Regions from separate parts of the Gracilibacillus thailandensis genome, predicted to be linked through region 2. Evidence: riboswitches for the same ligand, from Rfam matches in the RefSeq annotation. Region 2 holds a riboswitch; each other region holds the start of a gene.

Evidence for each region. Region 2 has a riboswitch for thiamine pyrophosphate ahead of tenI (thiazole tautomerase TenI). Riboswitches for the same ligand answer to the same signal wherever they lie in the genome.
Region 1: linked by a shared signal. The riboswitch ahead of tenA (thiaminase II) and the one ahead of tenI (thiazole tautomerase TenI) in region 2 are both predicted to bind thiamine pyrophosphate.
Region 3: linked by a shared signal. The riboswitch ahead of tenA (thiaminase II) and the one ahead of tenI (thiazole tautomerase TenI) in region 2 are both predicted to bind thiamine pyrophosphate.
Region 4: linked by a shared signal. The riboswitch ahead of GH715_RS10335 (ECF transporter S component) and the one ahead of tenI (thiazole tautomerase TenI) in region 2 are both predicted to bind thiamine pyrophosphate.

The regions. Positions count from the first base shown of each region.
Region 1 is NZ_WJID01000083.1:9,856-12,063, forward strand. Features, by position in the region: gene lepB (signal peptidase I) at 170-718, shown strand; TPP riboswitch at 779-886, shown strand; gene tenA (thiaminase II) at 994-1,683, shown strand; gene thiD (bifunctional hydroxymethylpyrimidine kinase/phosphomethylpyrimidine kinase) at 1,685-2,208, shown strand, end outside.
Region 2 is NZ_WJID01000006.1:66,455-68,662, forward strand. Features, by position in the region: gene thiO (glycine oxidase ThiO) at 1-568, opposite strand, end outside; gene tenI (thiazole tautomerase TenI) at 561-1,178, opposite strand; TPP riboswitch at 1,270-1,366, opposite strand; gene GH715_RS03125 (ferritin-like domain-containing protein) at 1,508-1,951, shown strand; gene GH715_RS03130 (M20 family metallopeptidase) at 2,095-2,208, shown strand, end outside.
Region 3 is NZ_WJID01000051.1:5,294-7,501, forward strand. Features, by position in the region: gene GH715_RS14795 (acetylornithine deacetylase) at 1-540, opposite strand, end outside; gene tenA (thiaminase II) at 537-1,220, opposite strand; TPP riboswitch at 1,365-1,462, opposite strand; gene GH715_RS14805 (methyl-accepting chemotaxis protein) at 1,576-2,208, opposite strand, start outside.
Region 4 is NZ_WJID01000029.1:44,618-46,825, reverse strand. Features, by position in the region: gene dapA (4-hydroxy-tetrahydrodipicolinate synthase) at 1-464, opposite strand, end outside; lysine riboswitch at 602-784, opposite strand; TPP riboswitch at 935-1,041, shown strand; gene GH715_RS10335 (ECF transporter S component) at 1,210-1,800, shown strand; gene GH715_RS10330 (ABC transporter ATP-binding protein) at 1,807-2,208, shown strand, end outside.

The sequences.
Region 1 (2,208 bases), on a different contig from region 2:
CAAATGTCATACAAAATATGCTAAAATAAGTAAGAAACTATTAGTAAAATTCGCATTATAATAGAATAACATACATAAAGTAAGACTTCCATTAGCGGGGGTCTTATGGATGGTTCGCACCGTGGATCAATCACAAGTGAAAGTTAACTATGATGAAAGAAGGTCTACAATGGAGAATAAGGTCGTTAAAGAATTACTATCATGGTTGAAGGCGTTGTTGGTTGCTGTTATTATTGTGCTTCTGTGTCGGCACTTTTTGATTACTCCTTCCGTTGTGAAAGGCGAATCGATGATGCCGAATTTAGAAAATGGCGACCGGATTATTTTGAGTAAGATCAGCAGTATCGATCGTTTTGATGAAATTGCCTTCAAAGCACCGGATTCAAATGATAATTATGTTAAGAGAATAATAGGCTTTCCCGGTGATACGATCGAAATGAAAGATGACAACCTATATATTAATGGGAAGCTCTATGAAGAGACGTATCTTGATGACTCCAAAGCAGCACTGTCTGATGGTCAAAAGCTGACAAATGATTTTACACTGAAAGAATTAACTGGTAAGGAACAAGTTCCTGAAGGGAAAATATTTGTTTTAGGTGATAATCGGAGAGTTAGTAAAGATAGTCGTGAATTTGGCTTTGTAGATGAAGATGCTGTTATTGGAGATGTTAAAATGCGTATATGGCCAATTGAATCATTTGGAATCATTAAATAGGTACGGCTAAACTTGACAATTTAGCGTATCCGTGTTTTATTGGTAATAACTTCATAATAGAAATTCCGCTAGGGGTGCTGCATGAGCAGCTGAGATAAGAATGTATTTCTTGATCCCTTTGAACCTGAACTGGTTAACACCAGCGTAGGAAAGTGGAGTCGGATGGTGTGTGAACGACATACACCTCATTTTTGATATGGACTATTCAAAAGCCGCTCCGCTACCCGCGAGCGGCTTTTTATTATGGAAATATATATTTTCTGGAGGCAGGAGAAATGACATTTAGTCAAGAATTGCGTGTAGCAGCAGATGATATTTACCAAGGTATCTTTGAACACCCTTTTGTAGTTGGAATTGGAGAAGGAAATTTGCACAAAGAAGCGATCATTCACTATGTGAAAGCAGATTTTGAGTATCTCAATGCGTTTATGAACATCTATGGTATCGCCATCGCCAAAAGCAACACTAGAGAAGACATGACATATTTCTATGAAAAGATCGGTTTTATCTTGAATAGTGAAATTCATCCACATCATAATTTATGTCAGGTCGCAGGCGTTGGTTACGATGAGTTGCAAGGATACCCTTTGCCACCGACAGCAAATCATTATGTAGCCCATATGAAAAGTGTCGCACAACAAGGAAGTATAGGGGAATTAATCGCAGCATTGTTACCTTGCCCCTGGACATATTTAGAGATCGGACATTACTTAAAAGAAAAGTATCAACCAACGGAAGAACATCCTTTTTATGAGTGGATTACATTTTACGCCAAAGAAGATACAGCATCAGTGACAACGGAGCTTTGTGAGCGTTTAGATAAATGGGCAGAACAAGTGGGAGAAGAAGAGAAACAGAAAGCTAAATTAGCTTTTATTAAAAGCTGTCAGCTAGAGTATTTATTCTGGGAAATGGCTTATCAGGTAGAAGAATGGCCGTTTTCATTAGCTGGAAAGGGGAAGTAACATGCATAAAGTAGCGTCAGCACTCACAATAGCTGGAACAGATCCTTCGGGTGGTGCAGGAATTCAAGCGGATTTAAAAGTATTCCAAGAACAGGAAGTTTACGGAATGAGCGTGATTACTTCCGTCGTAGCGCAAAACACGCTAGGTGTTCAGGATGTACAGCATTTAAGCATTGATTTTATTGAGAAACAATTAGACGCCGTTTTAACGGATATTCCACCACAAGCAATGAAAACAGGAATGATCGCTACTGTGGATATGATGGAATTAATAGCTAAAAAATTAGCAAATACGAATATTCCTTACGTGATTGATCCGGTTATGGTGGCCAAAAGTGGTGATTCATTAATGGATGAGAAATCAAGACAGGTCATTCGCAATACGTTAATTCCGCATGCTACAGTGGTGACGCCAAATGTACCAGAAGCAGAAATTCTAGTAGGTTTCGAGATTCACGATAATCAAGATGCAGAAAAAGCGGCGAAAGTAATCGTTAATGAACTTGGTGCGAAGGCTGCGGTTGT
Region 2 (2,208 bases):
CACCTGTCACTTTACCGTTTTCGATGACGATATCGTCTACCTTCGTCTGTTCCATTATGACCGCACCATGATGTTCAGCAGCCTTCGCAAAGCCTTTCGTTACGTGAGGAGCAGATACTTGCCCTTCTCTTGGACAATAAAGAGCTGCATAAAAATCGGTTGTCATTTCTTTTTCCGGGATACTCCCTGGTGAGATCACCTTCGCCTCTGCTCCTTGTTCTGTTTGAAAGCTAGCAATTCGTTTTAGCGTATCCAGCTCATCTTGATGATAGACAAGCTTTAAGGCACCTTTTTCGATTAATTGAATGTCCATACCACTTTCTTGCATCAGTTCTTCCGCTAAATCAGGGTATAATTCCCTGCTTTCTTTAGCAAATTGAAATAACGGTGAATCCTGCTCAAACTCCATCTGCACACCGAGCATGCCGGCTGCTGCACTGGATGCCTCTGCAGCAATTTTATTTTCTTCTAGTAGCAAAACCTTGTAACCTCTTTTACTTAACTGGTAGGCAATCGAAGCTCCCATTACTCCACCGCCAACAATGATCTGATCATATAAATTATTCAAACTGTTCCTCCTTCCTCGAATCGAACACTTGACGATAACACTTTATTGCTTCGGTAGGATCTTCGGCATCCCATACCCCTGACATAATCGCAACACCACTAGCCCCCACCTCTTGTACTTGGTTCATATTTTGTTCCGTAATCCCGCCAATTGCGATGACAGGAATAGAAACGTTTTTGGTGACATCAGCTAACGCGGTAATGCCTCTTGGCTCGAGACCAGGTTTAGAGTTACTTGAAAAAATATGCCCATAGATTAGAAAATCTGCACCATTATGTTCTGCCGTAATGGCTTCCTCCAAGGAATGGACGGACTTACCGATACGGAGTGCCGGAAACGAGCGCTTCACATCAGCAACCGGAATACTATGATAGGCAAGCTGTACGCCACAGCATTTTTTTATCGATGCTACATCTACACGGTCATTAATAATGATCCGTTCAGCCGGAACACCCGCTTCTAGCAAAAAATCAATCATTTCCAAGATTTCTTTCGCCGTTTTGGTCTTTTCTCGCAGATGAATATAATTTATCTGAGCAATCTGTTCCGATACAAGCTGCATATGTTGTTCTGTCAATCTGCCATTTGAAATAAGGTGTATTCCATGCATTGTTCCTACTCCTTTTTTTCTAGAGGAAGTGAAAATAGAAAAACCACCCATCCAGCATGGACGAGTGGTATGTATCGAAAGCTACAATTTGGTTGCTTTTCTACCACTTCCCTCCGCTGGTGTTAACCAGATCAGGTTCAAAGGGTCCGAAGATTCGTCTCAGCCAAATGGCTCCCCTAGTGTTCTTACGTATTATTTTTTCTTATATGAAAAGGATAACATAGTATGACATAATCGCCAATAAAAAATTTTCCATTATTATGTTTAATCATTTTCACTTAAGGGTAGATATATAATGGAGATGATCAATAGAAAGGATGTTGAAAGAAATGGCACAAAGAGATGAAAAATTACAAGCTTTAATTGATGGATTAAATGAGGATTTAGCAAATGAATATGCGGCAACAATCATGTATACGTATCATGCATCTGTTGTTTCAGGATTATATCGTTCTTTCTTAAAACCTTTTTTTGAAGATGAAATAAATGATGAGATCGGACATGCTTTATACTTATCTGACAAAATTAAAACATTAGGCGGTACACCAACTACAACACCAGCAAAAGTTGAACAATTAACAGACGTTCAAGACATGTTAGAAGCTACTCTTAAAGCTGAAACAGAAACGATTGAGCGCTATGAAAAAAGAAAACAACAGGCAGATGAGCTTGGTTTGACAGAACTTGTTGTGAAATTAGAAGATATTATTGCAGATGAAACAAGCCATAAAGAAGAAACAGAACGACTTTTGTCAGACAAGAGCTTTCAATAACTCGTTAACCCCTTTTTTTCATATATAGAAAAAACAACTTCCACCAGGAGGTTGTTTTTTTGTCTCTTTTCTTGATTCTCATGAAAAGGAAATGCTAGTAATCTATGATATAATAGAAAGAAAAGCTTCTGTGAGGTGAGGATATGAGGGACACTTTATTTGAGGAAATTGATGGTTTGTACGATGAAATGGTGGAAATGCGTAGGTTTTTACATCAATATCCTGAGCTTTCCTTTCAAGAATATAAAACAGCTGCA
Region 3 (2,208 bases), on a different contig from region 2:
ATTACTGCCATCAACAACTAACGCAAAGTCAGCATTATATCCTTTTTCAATACAAGAAAGTGTTCCCGCTTCACCGACTTCCTCACCAATTACCGTCTGCAACTGCAAATCGCCTTTTAAGTCAATTCCCTCTTCATGTAATAGCTTAGTCGCAAACAAGGCACATGCAACAGCCCCCTTCATATCAGAAACCCCACGGCCATACAGATATTTACCTTTTTCAGTAAGAGAGAATGGAGGCACTGTCCAACTAGATTCATCCCCCACCTCCGCTACATCAATATGCCCGTTAATAATCAGGCTGTTATATGTATCAGAATCAGTTCCTTTCTTCATCCCGACAAGATTTGGATCATTCGGGAAGACATCCCATCGTTCAGTGTGAAAATCTAATTTTTCTAGATAATTCGCTATATACTTCTGAATATCAGACGTATTTCTAGCAGGAGGGCTAACAGTAGAAAAACCGATAAGATCAGATAAAATATGCTTTAATTCATCTTGTCTATCATCTACTAAATTGGTTAATGCTCTGTTCATTCGGCATTCACCGGCCAATCTTCTTTCTTTTCAACCATATCCCAAAACATATATTCAAATTGACTAGTCTTCACCACAATCTCTTCAAGTCTTGCTAATTCCTGCTCTGGCTTTCCTTCTGCAATTTGATTCATCAATTGTTTCGTTTCTTCCGCTAATTCGGTAAATTCATTAGAACTATACATTTCTACCCAACTGCTGTAAAAATTATCATCTAATGCACCTGGCCATTTAGCCAGTGATTTCCCAATAAAATTATAACTCCACTCACACGCTAGTACCGATGCAACCACATTTTCCACCCCACCACGCTGAGACAAATTCAACATATAACTCGTATACGCGGTAGTAATCGCAGACGCTTCTGTAGCTTCAAGCTCCTCTTTTGAAATACCGAATTCCGCAGCATAGTTACGATGCAAATCCATTTCCACATCTAAAACACCATGAAGCAACTTGGCAAAAGTCACCATTTTATCCAAATCTTCTGCTTTTGAACTCCCGATCGCAAACAACCTTGCATAATCAATCAGGTAGACATAGTCTTGCTTTAGCCAATGCTTAAACTTCTCCTGTTCCAGTGTGCCGTCACCTAATCCTTTTACAAAAGGATGTTCTAGATACGAATTCCAAACCGGTTCCACTCTGTTCCATAGACGATCGGTAAACAATGTAGTCATTTTTACACTCTCCCTTTTTAATGAATAGAAGTAGCCAGAGAAGTCATGAAAGTTGCCAGTAAAATTTTGAGATTGCATAATAAAAACCCATCACCAATGAAGGGAGATGGGTTAGTAATGTACAGACTTATCAAACAATCTATATAACTACCAATTCCACTTCCCTACGCTAGTTTTAACTAGATCAGGTTCAAAGGGTCGATTTCCTCTCTCAGCATCTACATGCTCCCCTAGCCGAATGGTTAAATTATTCAGTTTCCATTTTTAGTATACTAACAAATAATTGGAAATGCAAACACGATTAGATTTGCACTCATCAAACGTTTCATCAAAACCAAGGATTTCCATAGATTATTTATAGTTTAAATTGCCGTACTAGACTGTTTAATTTTTCTGCTAACTTAGCTAATTCCTCGGAATTGGATGATACTTCTTCCATGGAACTGCTTGCTTGTTGAGAAGATGCAGAAGTTTGCTCCACTCCTGCTGCAGATTGCTCTGATATCGAAGCTATTTCTTCAATTGAGCTATTGATTTCGTTACTTGAAGCTGACATATCTGAAAGATTTGTTGACACTTTATTTATACTAGTTACCATTTCGCTTATAGAACGATTAATTTGTTCAAAAGTTTTTCCTGTTTGTTTGATTTGGTTTGTACCTGCTTCTACCTCTCCATAACCTTCTTCTAATGATTGTGACACATTAGCAGATTCATTTTGGATATTAGAGACGATTCCTGTGATATCAGAAACCGAATCAGCTACTTGTTCGGCAAGTTTTCTCACTTCATCAGCTACAACAGCAAATCCTTTTCCATGTTCACCTGCACGTGCCGCTTCGATCGCAGCATTTAAAGCTAATAAATTGGTTTGCTCTGAAATATCTTTGATGACAGACACGAGCTTGGTAATCTCTTGGGACTGATCATCCAAACCACGGACTTTCTCTACAGCTTCTTGAACTATCATATGAATTCGTTCCATTTG
Region 4 (2,208 bases), on a different contig from region 2:
ATTTTAGCAAGTTCAATAATCGTTTCGGGATTCATATTTACACTAGTTCTACCCGGAATATTATACAACATCACTGGAAGTGTAGTAGATTCCGCAATGACTTTAAAGTGTTGATACATGCCTTCCTGTGAAGGTTTATTGTAGTAGGGTGCAACAAGCATAACCCCATCTACACCAATCGTCTCCGCCTTTTTCGTCATTTCTATAGATTCACGAGTGTTGTTTGATCCTGTCCCTGCTATGACAGGTACGCGACCATTAACGGTTTTGACAGTAAATTTAATCAGTGATAATTTCTCTTCTTTTGATAGTGTAGGAGATTCTCCAGTTGTTCCGGCAATAACTAGTGCATCAGTTCCATTTTGTAGTAAATAATTAATTAATCGTTCTGTTTTTCCATAATCAATGTCTCCATTTTGATCAAAGGGAGTTACCATCGCTGTTAATACACGTCCAAAGTTCATGATATATCCACCTCTATTCAAAGATTTAAAACAATTTGACTAGTTCCATTGAATAGAGGGTATCTCATCACCAATTGAAAATAAAAAGATGCAACAATGAGGGCATTGTTGCATCTGGAATTCAAATTGGATTCGATGCGTGAGATAGCCCTCCATATAGCGTGGCACTATATGACAGCCCTGCATTTGTTCAATGAAGGACCAGTAAAATAAGTTGATGCGTACTTATTTTACTTCGGCAAATTCCCCTTTCGATAGCTTTCTCAGGCAACACCAGCCTCCCACTATGTACTAATGGTTTTTGCACCTCTATTCTCACTTCAATAAAAATTGAAGCAAAATATTTAATTGTTTTACGTTGCTACCAACTATATCAAAAAATATCGATTCATGCAATCTGATTTACAAAAAAATTTTCTTGACAATATGGAAAAATTTGATATGATGAAGTCGAATTAAATATTATCAACACATTCCACTAGGGGTGTCTTTTAAAGACTGAGATTAAAGTAATACTTTAAGACCCTTAGAACCTGATCTGGTTCATACCAGCGTAGGGAAGTGGCTAGTATCTAATATACTGCAATACTTTTTATATGGATAAGTATAGCCACTATCTCTACGTATGTATGGATAGTGGCTTTTTGTGTTTGGAGGAGGGTTTTGCTGGTAACTAAGTGTGTGATCAAGAACGGGTAAGACTCGACAAATACTTATTCTTAATTAAAAAAGGAGATGGATGTAGATGAGAAAAACGTTAACTTTGACTGATATTTTAATAACAATTGTTATTGCCTTTATTTTTAGTGTTATTTACAAACTGTGGGGTCCATTATACAGTTTTGTAGGGATACTTGGTTTACATGTGGATCAGTTAATATACGGGATGTGGTTTATGGCTGCAACTGTAGCTTTTCTGATTATTCGCAAGCCGGGTATTGCTTTATTAGCAGAACTCGCAGCTGCTCAAGGAGAATTTTTATTTGGTGGACAATGGGGTATATCTCTCCTTCTATATGGTCTTGTACAGGGATTAGGCTGTGAACTGATCTTTGCTATGTATCGATATAAGAGTTATCGTCTGTATGTTACTTGTCTAGCGGCAATAGGCGCTGCGGTAGGATCGCTCCTATTAGATGTTTTTTATGGATATATCGATTCATTAGCACTATGGAATCTTACATTATTGATCGTTGCTAGATTAGTAGGATCGATATTGATTACGGGTGTCTTTGCTTATTACTTAGTAGAAGCATTGGACAAAACGGGTGTCACAAAGGCAATCCGTCCAGTATCTAATGATGATTATCAAAGACTCGAAGATGAGATGAGGTAAATTGGCATGCTTGAAGTGAAAAATTTACGAGCTAAATATCCAAATGAAACATCATTATTATTTAAAGATGTTTCACTATCCATTCAACAAGGTGAGAAAGTATTGCTTGTCGGTCCATCAGGATCTGGAAAGTCCACCTTACTCCAGATATTGGCTGGCTTAATACCGGACGTGATAGAAGTACCTATTAAAGCAGATAAACGGAAGATTTCAGAATCGTACGGTATGGTTTTTCAAGATCCAGATGCCCAGTTTTGTATGCCTTATGTAGATGAGGAGATTGCTTTTGTACTAGAAAATAGAAACATACCACAGCAAAATATGGCTTCCTTAATTAGCCAATACCTAGATCGGGTCGGTTTACAATTAGCAGATGAGCACGTTTCTATCCAGGAATTATCAGGCGGA